2 regions of the Streptomyces sp. NPDC101237 genome follow, and region 1 is predicted to be linked to the other one. Evidence: riboswitches for the same ligand, from Rfam matches in the RefSeq annotation. Region 1 holds a riboswitch; the other holds the start of a gene.
The links. Region 1 has a riboswitch for cobalamin ahead of ACIRQ9_RS13975 (CbtB-domain containing protein). Riboswitches for the same ligand answer to the same signal wherever they lie in the genome.

Region 1 (5,171 bases):
TGTCCGGGCGCGCGGCCCGGTACCGGTCGAGGGCGTGCACCACGAGCCCCGACAGCGGACTGAAGTGCTGCTCGTCCGGGGCCCAGGCGCCGCCCGCGCGCGGCGTCGGCTTGTAGCGGTGGTCGTCGACGGCCTCGAAGTAACTGCCCTGGGTCGCGCCGGGGATGGCCAACGGACGTCTCTCCTCTCATCTGGACACCCGGGACGCCGCCGGCATCCGTGCCGTCGCGCCGGGTGAGAAGGTGCACACGGCACCCAGTGTGCCGAGGCGCGGTGCGCGGACGGGGTCACGGGGTGCGGAAGCCGCGGAAGGTCACGTGCGCGCGGCTCTCGAACCCGAGCCGTTCGTACAGCGCGATCGCGCCGGTGTTCGACTCCGCCGCGTGCAGGAAGGGACGTTCGTCCCGGGCCAGCACGCGCGCGGCCAGCGCGCCCACCAAGCGGCCGGCGTGACCCCGTCCGCGTGCCTCGGGGGCGGTGCAGACCGCGCTGATCTCGGTCCATCCCGGCGGCCTGAGCCGCTCGCCGGCCATGGCGACCAGCGTGCCCCGGTCGCGGATGCCGAGGTAGGTGCCGAGTTCGCGGGTGCGCGGCCGGAACGGTCCCGGTGCGGTCCGCGCGACGAGCGCGAGCATCTCGGGGACGTCGGCCGCACCGAGTTCGACCAGGTCGGTGCCGTCCGCCCGGGGAGCGGGCGCGGGCCGGCGGCCGCGGGGCCAGACCAGCTGCCGCCCTTCGAGGACGAACACCGGCTCCCAGTCCGCGGGCGGCGGCGCCGGGCAGTTGAACATGTCGGCGAACGCGCCGGGACCGAGCAGCCGGGCCAGGTCGGCCCAGTCCTCGGGACCGGGGTCGGCGGACACCGACGAGAAGGTCGCCACGTCCGGCACATAGCTCGCGGCCCGGCCGGCCCGCCGCCCCAGCCGGGCGTGGTGACCGAGCAGGGAGGCGCCCACCGGGTCGTCGAGTACGGCGCTCTCCTCGGCTGTCATCGTGCAACTCCCCGTTCGCCGTGCCGCTGTCGGTGCCGCCATGATCGTAACCAGCGTGCGCCGAGGAGCCCGCGCGGGGCCGCGGCGGCGCCCGGGGCACGGGCGCGTACGGTAGCGGGAAGATCGTCCGCGGAGCGCGGGCCCACCGGATCGCGGAAGGAACCGACCAGATCATGCGCGTCAACGCGACCCGCGGCCGTACGGAGGTCCACGGATGAGCGACGTCCTGTTCCGCACCGAGGGCCGGACGGCCCACATCACGCTGAACCGGCCCCAGGCCCTGAACGCGCTCACCCACGCGATGGTGCTCGCCATGGACGAGGCGCTCGCCGCCTGGGAGCGGGATCCGGCGGTCGCGGCGGTGGTGATCAGCGGTGCGGGGGAGCGGGGGCTGTGCGCGGGCGGTGACATCCGGGCCGTGCACGACGACGCGCGGGACGGGGACGGCAGTGCGGCGGCCGCGTTCTGGCGGGACGAGTACCGTCTCAACGCGCGGATCGCCCGGTATCCGAAGCCGTACGTCGCGGTGATGGACGGGATCGTGATGGGCGGCGGGGTCGGTGTCTCGGCGCACGGCAGTGTCCGGATCGCCACCGAACGCTCCCGGATCGCCATGCCGGAGACCGGGATCGGGTTCGTGCCCGACGTCGGCGGGACGCATCTGCTCGCCCTCGCCCCGGGAGAACTCGGCACCCACCTCGCGCTGACCGGCGCCCAGATCGGCGCCGCCGACGCCCTGCTGTGCGGACTCGCCGACCACTGCGTCCCCTCCGACCGCATCGGGCAGTTGACCGCCGACCTCGCCGAACAGCCCGTACAGGACGCGCTCACCGGGCATGTGCGGCCCGCGCCGGACGGCGAACTGGCCGCTCACCGCGGGTGGATCGACGCCTGTTACGCCGCCGGCACGGTCGAGGAGATCGTGGACCGACTGCTCGCCCACCCCGACCCGGCCGCCAAGGAGGCCGGGCAGACCCTGCTCACCAGGTCGCCCACCGCGCTCAAGGTCACCCTGGCCGCGCTCCGCGGGGCCCGGCGTCTCGGCAGCCTGGAGCGGGTCCTCGACCAGGAGTACCGCGTCTCCTGCGCCGCCCTGTCCACCGCCGACCTGGTGGAGGGCATCCGCGCCCAGGTCGTCGACAAGGACCGCGACCCGCACTGGTCCCCGGCCACCCTCGCCGAGGTCACCGACGCCGACGTCGACCGCTTCTTCGCCCCGCTCGGCGACCGCGAACTCGGGCTGGCCGACGGGGCCGGACACCCGCACCGCTGATCCGGCGGCGGCAGGTCACCGGGCGGGAGAGGAAGATCACGCCTGATGGGGCGGTCTTGGCCGTGCCCCTGACACGCGGTACCGTCTGTCCGGAATCGACGACGACAGAACGGAAGCCGGTGCAAGTCCGGCACGGTCGCGCCACTGTGTGCGAGCACCCCCCCCGGGAACTCGCGAGTCAGACCCGTAGCCGTCGTCCAGTGCACCACCGAGATGGGACGCGAACTCCCAGAGGAGGTTCTGCCATGGCGCAGACCGTCGCGCAGCCGACAGCCACCACCCCCGTAGTTCCCGCCAAGCTGCCGCTGAGCGCGATAGCTCCCTGGGCGGTCTTCTTCGGCATCCTCATGCTCGTCCTGCTCTACTTCGTCGGCGCCGAGCAGGGCGCCACCTCCGTGTTCAGCGGCACCGACGTCCACGAATGGGTGCACGACGCCCGTCACCTCCTCGGCTTCCCCTGCCACTGACGCGAGGGACGCCGTCCGCTCATGAACTCCGCAACCGTAAGAAACCTCCTGGTGCGGGGCATGCTCGCCGGCCTCGCCGCCGGCGTGCTCGCCCTCGTCGTCGCCTATCTCCTCGGTGAGCCGAACGTCGACAAGGCCATCGGCTTCGAGGACGCCCACGCGCACGAGCACGAGATGGAGGTCGTCTCCCGCTCGCTCCAGTCCACGGCGGGCCTGGCCACCGGCGTGCTGGTCTACGGGGTCGCCTTCGGCGGCATCGCCGCGCTCGCCTTCTGCTTCGCCCTGGGCCGCGTCGGCCGCTTCTCGCCGCGGGCGACGGCGCTGCTGCTGTCCGGCTGCGCGCTGCTCGCCGTCTACGTGGTGCCCTTCCTCAAGTACCCGGCCAACCCGCCGTCGGTGGGCGATCCGGACACCATCGGCAAGCGGACCACGCTGTACTTCCTGATGATGGTGCTCAGCGTGCTGCTCGCGGTCGCCGCCACCCTCCTCGGCAAGCGGCTGCGGCCGAGCCTCGGCACCTGGTGGGCGACCGTCACCGCGGTGGCCGCGTTCGCCGTCGTCGTCGCCCTGGCCTACCAGTTCCTGCCCGTCGTCAACGAGGTGCCGGCCGACTTCCCGGCCACCCTGCTGTGGCGGTTCCGGCTCTCCGCGCTGGCCGTCCAGCTGGTGCTGTGGGGCGGATTCGGCCTGGTCTTCGGCGAGTTGGCGCACCGGCAGCTCAACCCCAAGCCCGCGACGGCTCCGGCCGGACGTACGGTTCCCGCCGCGAACTGAACGATTCACGCCACGCGAGGGCCCTTCGGAACCCACCGGGGGCCCTCTCGCGTTCTCCGGGCACCGGCGGACCCGGCGCGGACGACCCGAGGCGAGGAGCGGCGGATCCGAGTGGCACGACACCCCTGCCACGTCGCATCACCCTCGGCGGCCACCAGGCCGTCGCGCTCACCGTCCGCGAGGACGAACAACTGGTGGCCGGCCGCCGCCGGATCGGCGGCCGGAGCGCCCGGGTCCGGGTGCTCGCCCAGCAGGTGAAGCGGACCGAACAGCTCCTGAGCGAACCGGAGAACGTGGTCGGCGGCGCCGCGGACCGCCACCCGCCGGACGCCGAGTGCCTGCGCTGCGCGATCGCGGACCTGCTCCGCCGCCATCGGCCCCCGGGTACCCCGCGACGGGTGTGAACCGGCCGTGAATCCGCCGTGTCTTCGCGGGAGTGCCGGTGCCGCACTCGCGCCCGCCGCCGCGGGCAGGGAAAGATGGGCGTCCAGCGATCGATCAACGACTGCGGAGGAAGTGGACTCATGCCGCATGAGCGAGCGGGCCGGCCGGCGGCTCCGGAGGACCTCGTCGACGTGGCCCGGCTGGTCACGGCCTACTACGCGCGCCACCCCGAACCGGCCGATCCGGCCCAGCGGGTGGCGTTCGGCACCTCGGGGCACCGCGGGTCGTCCCTGGCGACCGCGTTCAACGAGGACCACATCGCGGCCACCAGCCAGGCCATCTGCGAGTACCGGAGCGGCCAGGGCACCGACGGCCCCCTCTTCCTGGGCGCCGACACGCACGCCCTGTCCGAGCCCGCGAAGGTGACCGCCCTTGAGGTGTTCGCCGCCAACGACGTCACCGTCCTGGTCGACAGCGCCGACGGCTACACACCGACCCCAGCCGTCTCGCACGCCATCCTCACCCACAACCGCGGCCGGACCACCGGCCTCGCGGACGGCGTCGTGGTCACCCCCTCGCACAACCCGCCCGCCGACGGCGGCTTCAAGTACAACCCGCCCAGCGGCGGCCCCGCCGCCTCCGACGCCACCTCCTGGATCCAGGACCGCGCCAACCAGATCATCGCGGGCGGCATGAAGGACGTGCGGCGCCTCCCGTACGAACGTGCGCTCGCCGCGCCCACCACCGGCCGGTACGACTTCATGGGCGTCTACGTCGACGACCTGCCCAGCGTCCTCGACCTCGACGCGGTCCGGGCGTCCGGACTGCGCATCGGCGCCGACCCGCTCGGCGGCGCCTCCGTCGCCTACTGGGGCCGGATCGCCGAACGGCACGGCCTGGACCTCACCGTGGTCAACCCGTACACCGATCCCACCTGGCGGTTCATGACGCTGGACTGGGACGGCAAGATCCGCATGGACTGCTCCTCGCCGTACGCGATGGCCTCGCTGATCGGGAAGCGGGACGAGTTCCGGGTCGCCACCGGCAACGACGCGGACGCCGACCGGCACGGCATCGTCACCCGCGACGCCGGCCTGATGAACCCCAACCACTACCTGGCCGTCGCCATCTCCTACCTCTACCGGCACCGCGACCGGTGGCCCACGGGCACCGGCATCGGCAAGACCCTCGTCTCGTCCTCGATGATCGACCGGGTGGCCTCCGACCTCGGCCGGCAACTGGTCCAGGTCCCCGTCGGGTTCAAGTGGTTCGTGGACGGAC
Region 2 (5,171 bases), on a different contig from region 1:
GGTCGCGGCGGACTCCAGGACGGCGCCGACGACCGCGTGGGTGCCGTCGCCGGCCAGGCCGTAGGTGCCGGGGCGCAGCGAGGCGAGGTCCCGGGTGAGGGTGACGCGGCCGGCTCCGGTGCCGTGCACGGTGAGCCGGGGCTCGGTGGGCAGGGGCCGGCCGGGCGCGGCCTTGAGAGCGGCGTCGCTGGCGAACCGCCCCGCGGCCACCCCGGCCGCGCCGGCGGCCAGGACGGCGCCGACGGCGGCCGCGGTGACTTTGACTGGGCGCACCTGTCCAGTGTCGGGGCGGACCGGGACGACGGCCAGCGGAAGGTGCCGCTCGGGTTCAGTCCGGCTGCCGGCCGTACCCGCGCAGGCGCTCGGCCGCCTCGGCCAGCTGGTCCGGCGAGAGCAGGGCGGGGGTCAGGCCGGGCACCGAGGAGGCCGTCAGCCAGACGCGGCACATCCACTCCAGCTGGGCCGTGCGGTCGAGGGCCTGGGCCAGGGTGGCGCCGTAGGTGATCGTGCCGTGGTTCTGGAGGAGGCAGCCGGAGCGTCCCCGCAGGGCGCGGAGCATGCTCTCGGCGAGTGCGTCGGTGCCGTAGGTCGCGTACGGGGCGACCCGGACGGGTCCGCCGAGCGCGGCGGCCATGTAGTGGATCGGCGGGAGTTCCGGGACGAGCGTGGAGACGGCCGTCGCGGCCACCGCGTGGGTGTGCACGATCGCGCCCGCGTCGGTGGTGCCGTAGACCGCGAGGTGCATCGGCAGTTCGCTGGTCGGGACGAGGATGCCGAGGACCTGGCGCCCGGCGAGGTCGACGCCCGTCACGTCGTCGGGGGTGAGGCGGTCGTACGGCACGCCCGACGGTGTCACGAGGACGGTGTCGCCGACCCGGACCGAGACGTTGCCTGAGGTGCCGACGACCAGTCCGTCGGCCACCGTGCGGCGGGCGGTGGCGACGAGTTCGCCCCAGGCCGCCGCCTCCTGGGCGCGCACCTCGCGCCGGGGCGGCCCGGACCCGTCCGGTGCGCCGCCGTGTCCGTCCCGCCCGTCCCGCCGCTGCTCAGCCATGACCCGATCCTGTCAGGCCGCGCTCCCGTCACGCGGGGGCGGCCGGACGGCCGGGTGAGCAGAATCTCCTCGCCGGTGCGGCGAGGAGGCCGAAGGCGTCCGCCGCGGGCCGCCGGGCCAAGGGGCGACAGGCCCGGCGGACCCGCCGGCGGCCGACGGCCGCATCCCTTCCCGCGAGCGGGACCCCGGATGTCGATTTCGGTCACCATGGTGACCGACTCAGTTCATCTTCCGTTCACCCAGGTTGCCTACGGTCCAACAGCCGATGACCTCTAAAGATTGTTCGGGTAAATGGAAAACTTCTCGCTGATCCTCGCGATTGTGGTGGTGACCGCACTTGCGTTTGATTTCACGAACGGTTTCCACGACACCGCCAACGCGATGGCCACGACCATCTCGACCGGTGCGCTCAAGCCCAAGATCGCGGTGACCATGTCCGCCGCGCTCAATCTGGTGGGCGCCTTCCTCTCCGTGGAGGTCGCCAACACGATCTCCAAGGGCCTCGTCGACGAGAACGGCATCCGGCCCGAGGTCATCTTCGCCGCCCTCGTGGGCGCGATCCTCTGGAACCTGGTGACCTGGCTGGTGGGCCTGCCCTCCAGTTCCTCGCACGCCCTGATGGGCGGCCTGGTCGGCGCCACCGTCGCCTCCGCCGGCTTCGGCGCGGTCCACGGGGACGTCCTGGTCACCAAGGTACTGCTGCCCGCGGTCGCCGCCCCCGTCGTCGCGGGTCTGGCGGCGCTGCTCGCCACCCGGCTGTCCTACCGGATCGGCAAGGACGCCGACGACAACGCCACCCGCAAGGGCTTCCGGGCCGGCCAGATAGCCTCCGCCGGCCTGGTCTCCCTCGCGCACGGCACCAACGACGCGCAGAAGACGATGGGCATCATCACCCTCGCGCTGATCGCGGGCGGCTCCATCGCCCCCGGCTCGAACCCTCCCACCTGGGTCATCCTCTCCGCCGGCCTGGCGATCGCGCTCGGCACCTACATCGGCGGCTGGCGGATCATCCGCACCATGGGCAAGGGCCTGACCGACCTCCGGCCGCAGCAGGGCTTCGCCGCCCAGACCAGCGCGGCCACCGCCATCCTGGCCTCCTCCCACCTCGGCTTCTCGCTCTCCACCACGCACGTCGTCTCCGGCTCCGTGATGGGCGCGGGCCTGGGCCGCAAGGGCGGCACGGTCCGCTGGTCCACCGCCACCCGGATGATGGTCGCCTGGGTGCTCACCCTCCCCGCGGCCGCCGTCGTCGGCGCGCTCGCCGAGTCCGTGACGGACCTCGGCGACTGGGGCACCGCGGCGGTCGCCGTCTTCCTCGCCGCCTCCAGCGCCGCCATCTGGAAGCTCTCCCGCCGCCAGGTGGTGGACAGCGCGAACGTCAACGAGACCGACCCCGCGGAGCCGGCCGGCGTGGTCACCGCGGCGATGGCCGCCGTCACCCCGCCGCCCGCGGGCCCGGTCACCGAGAACCTGACGGCCACCATCCCCTCCCCCGCCGCCCCCGCCGCCCCCGCCGCCGACCCGGCCGCGACCGTCTGACACCCGAGGAAGAACCGACATGAACATCGACTGGGCAGCCATCGGCTCCGTCTTCGGCGTCAGCCTCGTGGTCACCGTGGGCATGGTGGCCCTCTTCACCCTCGGCATCAAAGGCCTCTCCGCCCGCGAACGCGCCGTCGCCCAGGGCAACTCCGCGGCGGTGGCCGTGACCGCCGCCTACCTGTGCTTCGCGGCCTGCGCGGTCGCCGTGGCCTACGGCATCCACCTGATCGTCGCCAAGCCCTGACCCGGGCGGGCCGATCGCCCGCACCACCGAAGGCTCCCTCCCGGTCCGCGGGAGGGAGCCTTCGGCGTGCCCCGAGAAGCCCGGGCCGAACCGCCGGTGTGGGCCTTCCCACACACTCCCCTCGCAGGTCAACGGCAAGTTGACGGGTCTTCCGGGGGCGTGGTGGACTTCCGGAGCCAAGTACGGCGGCATGAGAGGAAGCCGGTGCGAATCCGGCGCGGTCCCGCCACTGTCACCGGGGTAGCAGTCCCCGCGAGCCAGGAACTCTCACCGCCGTTCTCGTCGAACCAGGGCGTGGACACCCTGAGTGAGGACAATTCGCCATGCGTGGCTGCCGAACGAGGTTGAGTATCCGGCCACTTCCCGCCTCCGCGGCGGGCTGAGCCGATGGGTGCCGAGCGCGTCTTCGCGTACGGCGCCGCCGCCGGCCTTCTCGGCGACCTGTTGCTCGGCGATCCGCGCCGCGGCCATCCGGTCGCCGCGTTCGGACGCGCGGCCGGAGCCGTCGAGCGGACGCTGTGGCGGGACCATCGCGGCTGGGGCGCGCTGCACACCGCGCTGTGCGCGGGCGGTGCCGTGACGCTGGGCGCGCTGGCCCAGCGGGTCGTACGGCCGTCGACGGCGGCGTCCGTCGTGCTCACCGCGACCGCCACCTGGGCCGTCGTCGGCGGCACGTCGCTCGCCCGTGAGGCGGGTGTGATCGGGCGCGCGCTGCGGGCCGGGGACGTCGAGGCGGCCCGGGCCCGGCTGCCGCACCTGTGCGGACGCGATCCGCAGACCCTGGACGCCGACGGGATCGCCCGCGCCGTCGTGGAGTCCGTGGCCGAGAACACCAGCGACGCCGTCGTGGGCGCGCTGGTGTGGGGAGCCGTCGCCGGAGTGCCGGGGCTGCTCGGCTTCCGGGCCGTCAACACCCTGGACGCCATGGTGGGCCACCGGTCGGCCCGGTACCGGCGGTACGGGTGGGCCTCCGCGCGGCTGGACGACGTGGCGGGCTGGCCGGGAGCCAGGCTCACCGCCGTCCTGGCCGCCGTCGCCGGAACCGACCCGCGAGGGGCCCTGCGGGCCTGGCGGTCCGACGCCGCGAAGCATCCGAGCCCCAACGCCGGTCCGGTGGAGGCGTCGTTCGCGGGCGCCCTCGGGGTACGGCTCGGCGGGACGCTGTCGTACGGAGGTCGGGTCGAGCACCGGCCGGTGCTGAACGGGGAGGGACGGACCGTGGAAGTCGCCGACATCCAGCGGGCGGTGCGGTTGTCGCGCCGGGTGGGATGGCTGGCGCTCGGGGTGAGCGCGGCCGGGGCCCTGCTGCGCGGACGGCTGTCGGGAAGGGCGTCATGAACAACGGCGGTCTCCTGGTGGCCGGCACCACCTCCGACGCCGGCAAGAGCGTCGTCACGGCCGGCATCTGCCGGTGGCTGGTGCGACAGGGCGTCAAGGTCGCGCCGTTCAAGGCGCAGAACATGTCCCTCAACTCCTTCGTCACGCGCGAGGGCGCCGAGATCGGGCGGGCGCAGGCCATGCAGGCGCAGGCCTGCCGGATCGAGCCGACCGCGCTGATGAACCCCGTGCTGCTCAAGCCGGGCGGCGAGCGCAGCAGCCAGGTCGTGCTGCTCGGCAAGCCCGTCGGGGAGATGAGCGCGCGCGGCTACCACGGCGGCCGCCAGCAGCAGTTGCTCGGCACCGTGCTCGACTGCCTCAGCACGCTGCGGAGCACGTATGACGCGGTGATCTGTGAGGGAGCGGGCAGTCCGGCGGAGATCAACCTGCGCCGGACGGACATCGTGAACATGGGGATCGCGCGCAACGCCCACCTTCCCGTGCTCGTCGTCGGCGACATCGACCGCGGCGGCGTCTTCGCCTCCTTCTTCGGCACCGTCGCCCTGCTCTCCCCCGAGGACCAGGCCCTCGTCGCCGGGTTCCTCGTCAACAAGTTCCGCGGCGACGTCTCGCTGCTGGAGCCCGGCCTCGACATGCTGCACGGGCTCACCGGGCGGCACACCTACGGCGTGCTGCCCTTCCGGCACGGGCTCGGGATCGACGAGGAGGACGGGCTGCGGGTCTCCCTGCGGGGCACGGTGCGCGAGTCGAGCCTCGCCCCGCCCGTCGGCGAGGACGTCCTGCGGGTCGCCGTCTGCGCCGTCCCCCTGATGTCCAACTTCACCGACGTGGACGCGCTGGCCGCCGAACCCGGCGTCGTGGTGCGGTTCGTGGACCGCCCGGAGGAACTGGCCGACGCCGACCTCGTCGTCGTCCCCGGCACCCGCGGCACCGTCCGGGCCCTGGAGTGGCTGCACCGGCGCGGCCTCGCGGACGCGCTGCGGCGCCGGGCCG

Region 2: another riboswitch for cobalamin. It lies ahead of ACIRQ9_RS33830 (cobalamin biosynthesis protein); the one in region 1 lies ahead of ACIRQ9_RS13975 (CbtB-domain containing protein).

What each region holds. Positions count from the first base shown of each region.
Region 1 covers NZ_JBIWNY010000007.1:208,020-213,190, forward strand. The annotation lists gene ACIRQ9_RS13960 (thioesterase family protein) at 1-172, opposite strand, end outside; gene ACIRQ9_RS13965 (GNAT family N-acetyltransferase) at 288-992, opposite strand; gene ACIRQ9_RS13970 (enoyl-CoA hydratase/isomerase family protein) at 1,207-2,265, shown strand; cobalamin riboswitch at 2,334-2,472, shown strand; gene ACIRQ9_RS13975 (CbtB-domain containing protein) at 2,511-2,732, shown strand; gene ACIRQ9_RS13980 (CbtA family protein) at 2,754-3,506, shown strand; gene ACIRQ9_RS13985 (hypothetical protein) at 3,701-3,910, shown strand; gene pgm (phosphoglucomutase (alpha-D-glucose-1,6-bisphosphate-dependent)) at 4,031-5,171, shown strand, end outside.
Region 2 covers NZ_JBIWNY010000030.1:40,716-45,886, reverse strand. The annotation lists gene ACIRQ9_RS33850 (alpha/beta hydrolase family protein) at 1-273, opposite strand, end outside; gene ACIRQ9_RS33845 (class II aldolase/adducin family protein) at 329-1,054, opposite strand; gene ACIRQ9_RS33840 (anion permease) at 1,346-2,593, shown strand; gene ACIRQ9_RS33835 (hypothetical protein) at 2,613-2,840, shown strand; cobalamin riboswitch at 2,985-3,129, shown strand; gene ACIRQ9_RS33830 (cobalamin biosynthesis protein) at 3,228-4,178, shown strand; gene ACIRQ9_RS33825 (cobyric acid synthase) at 4,175-5,171, shown strand, end outside.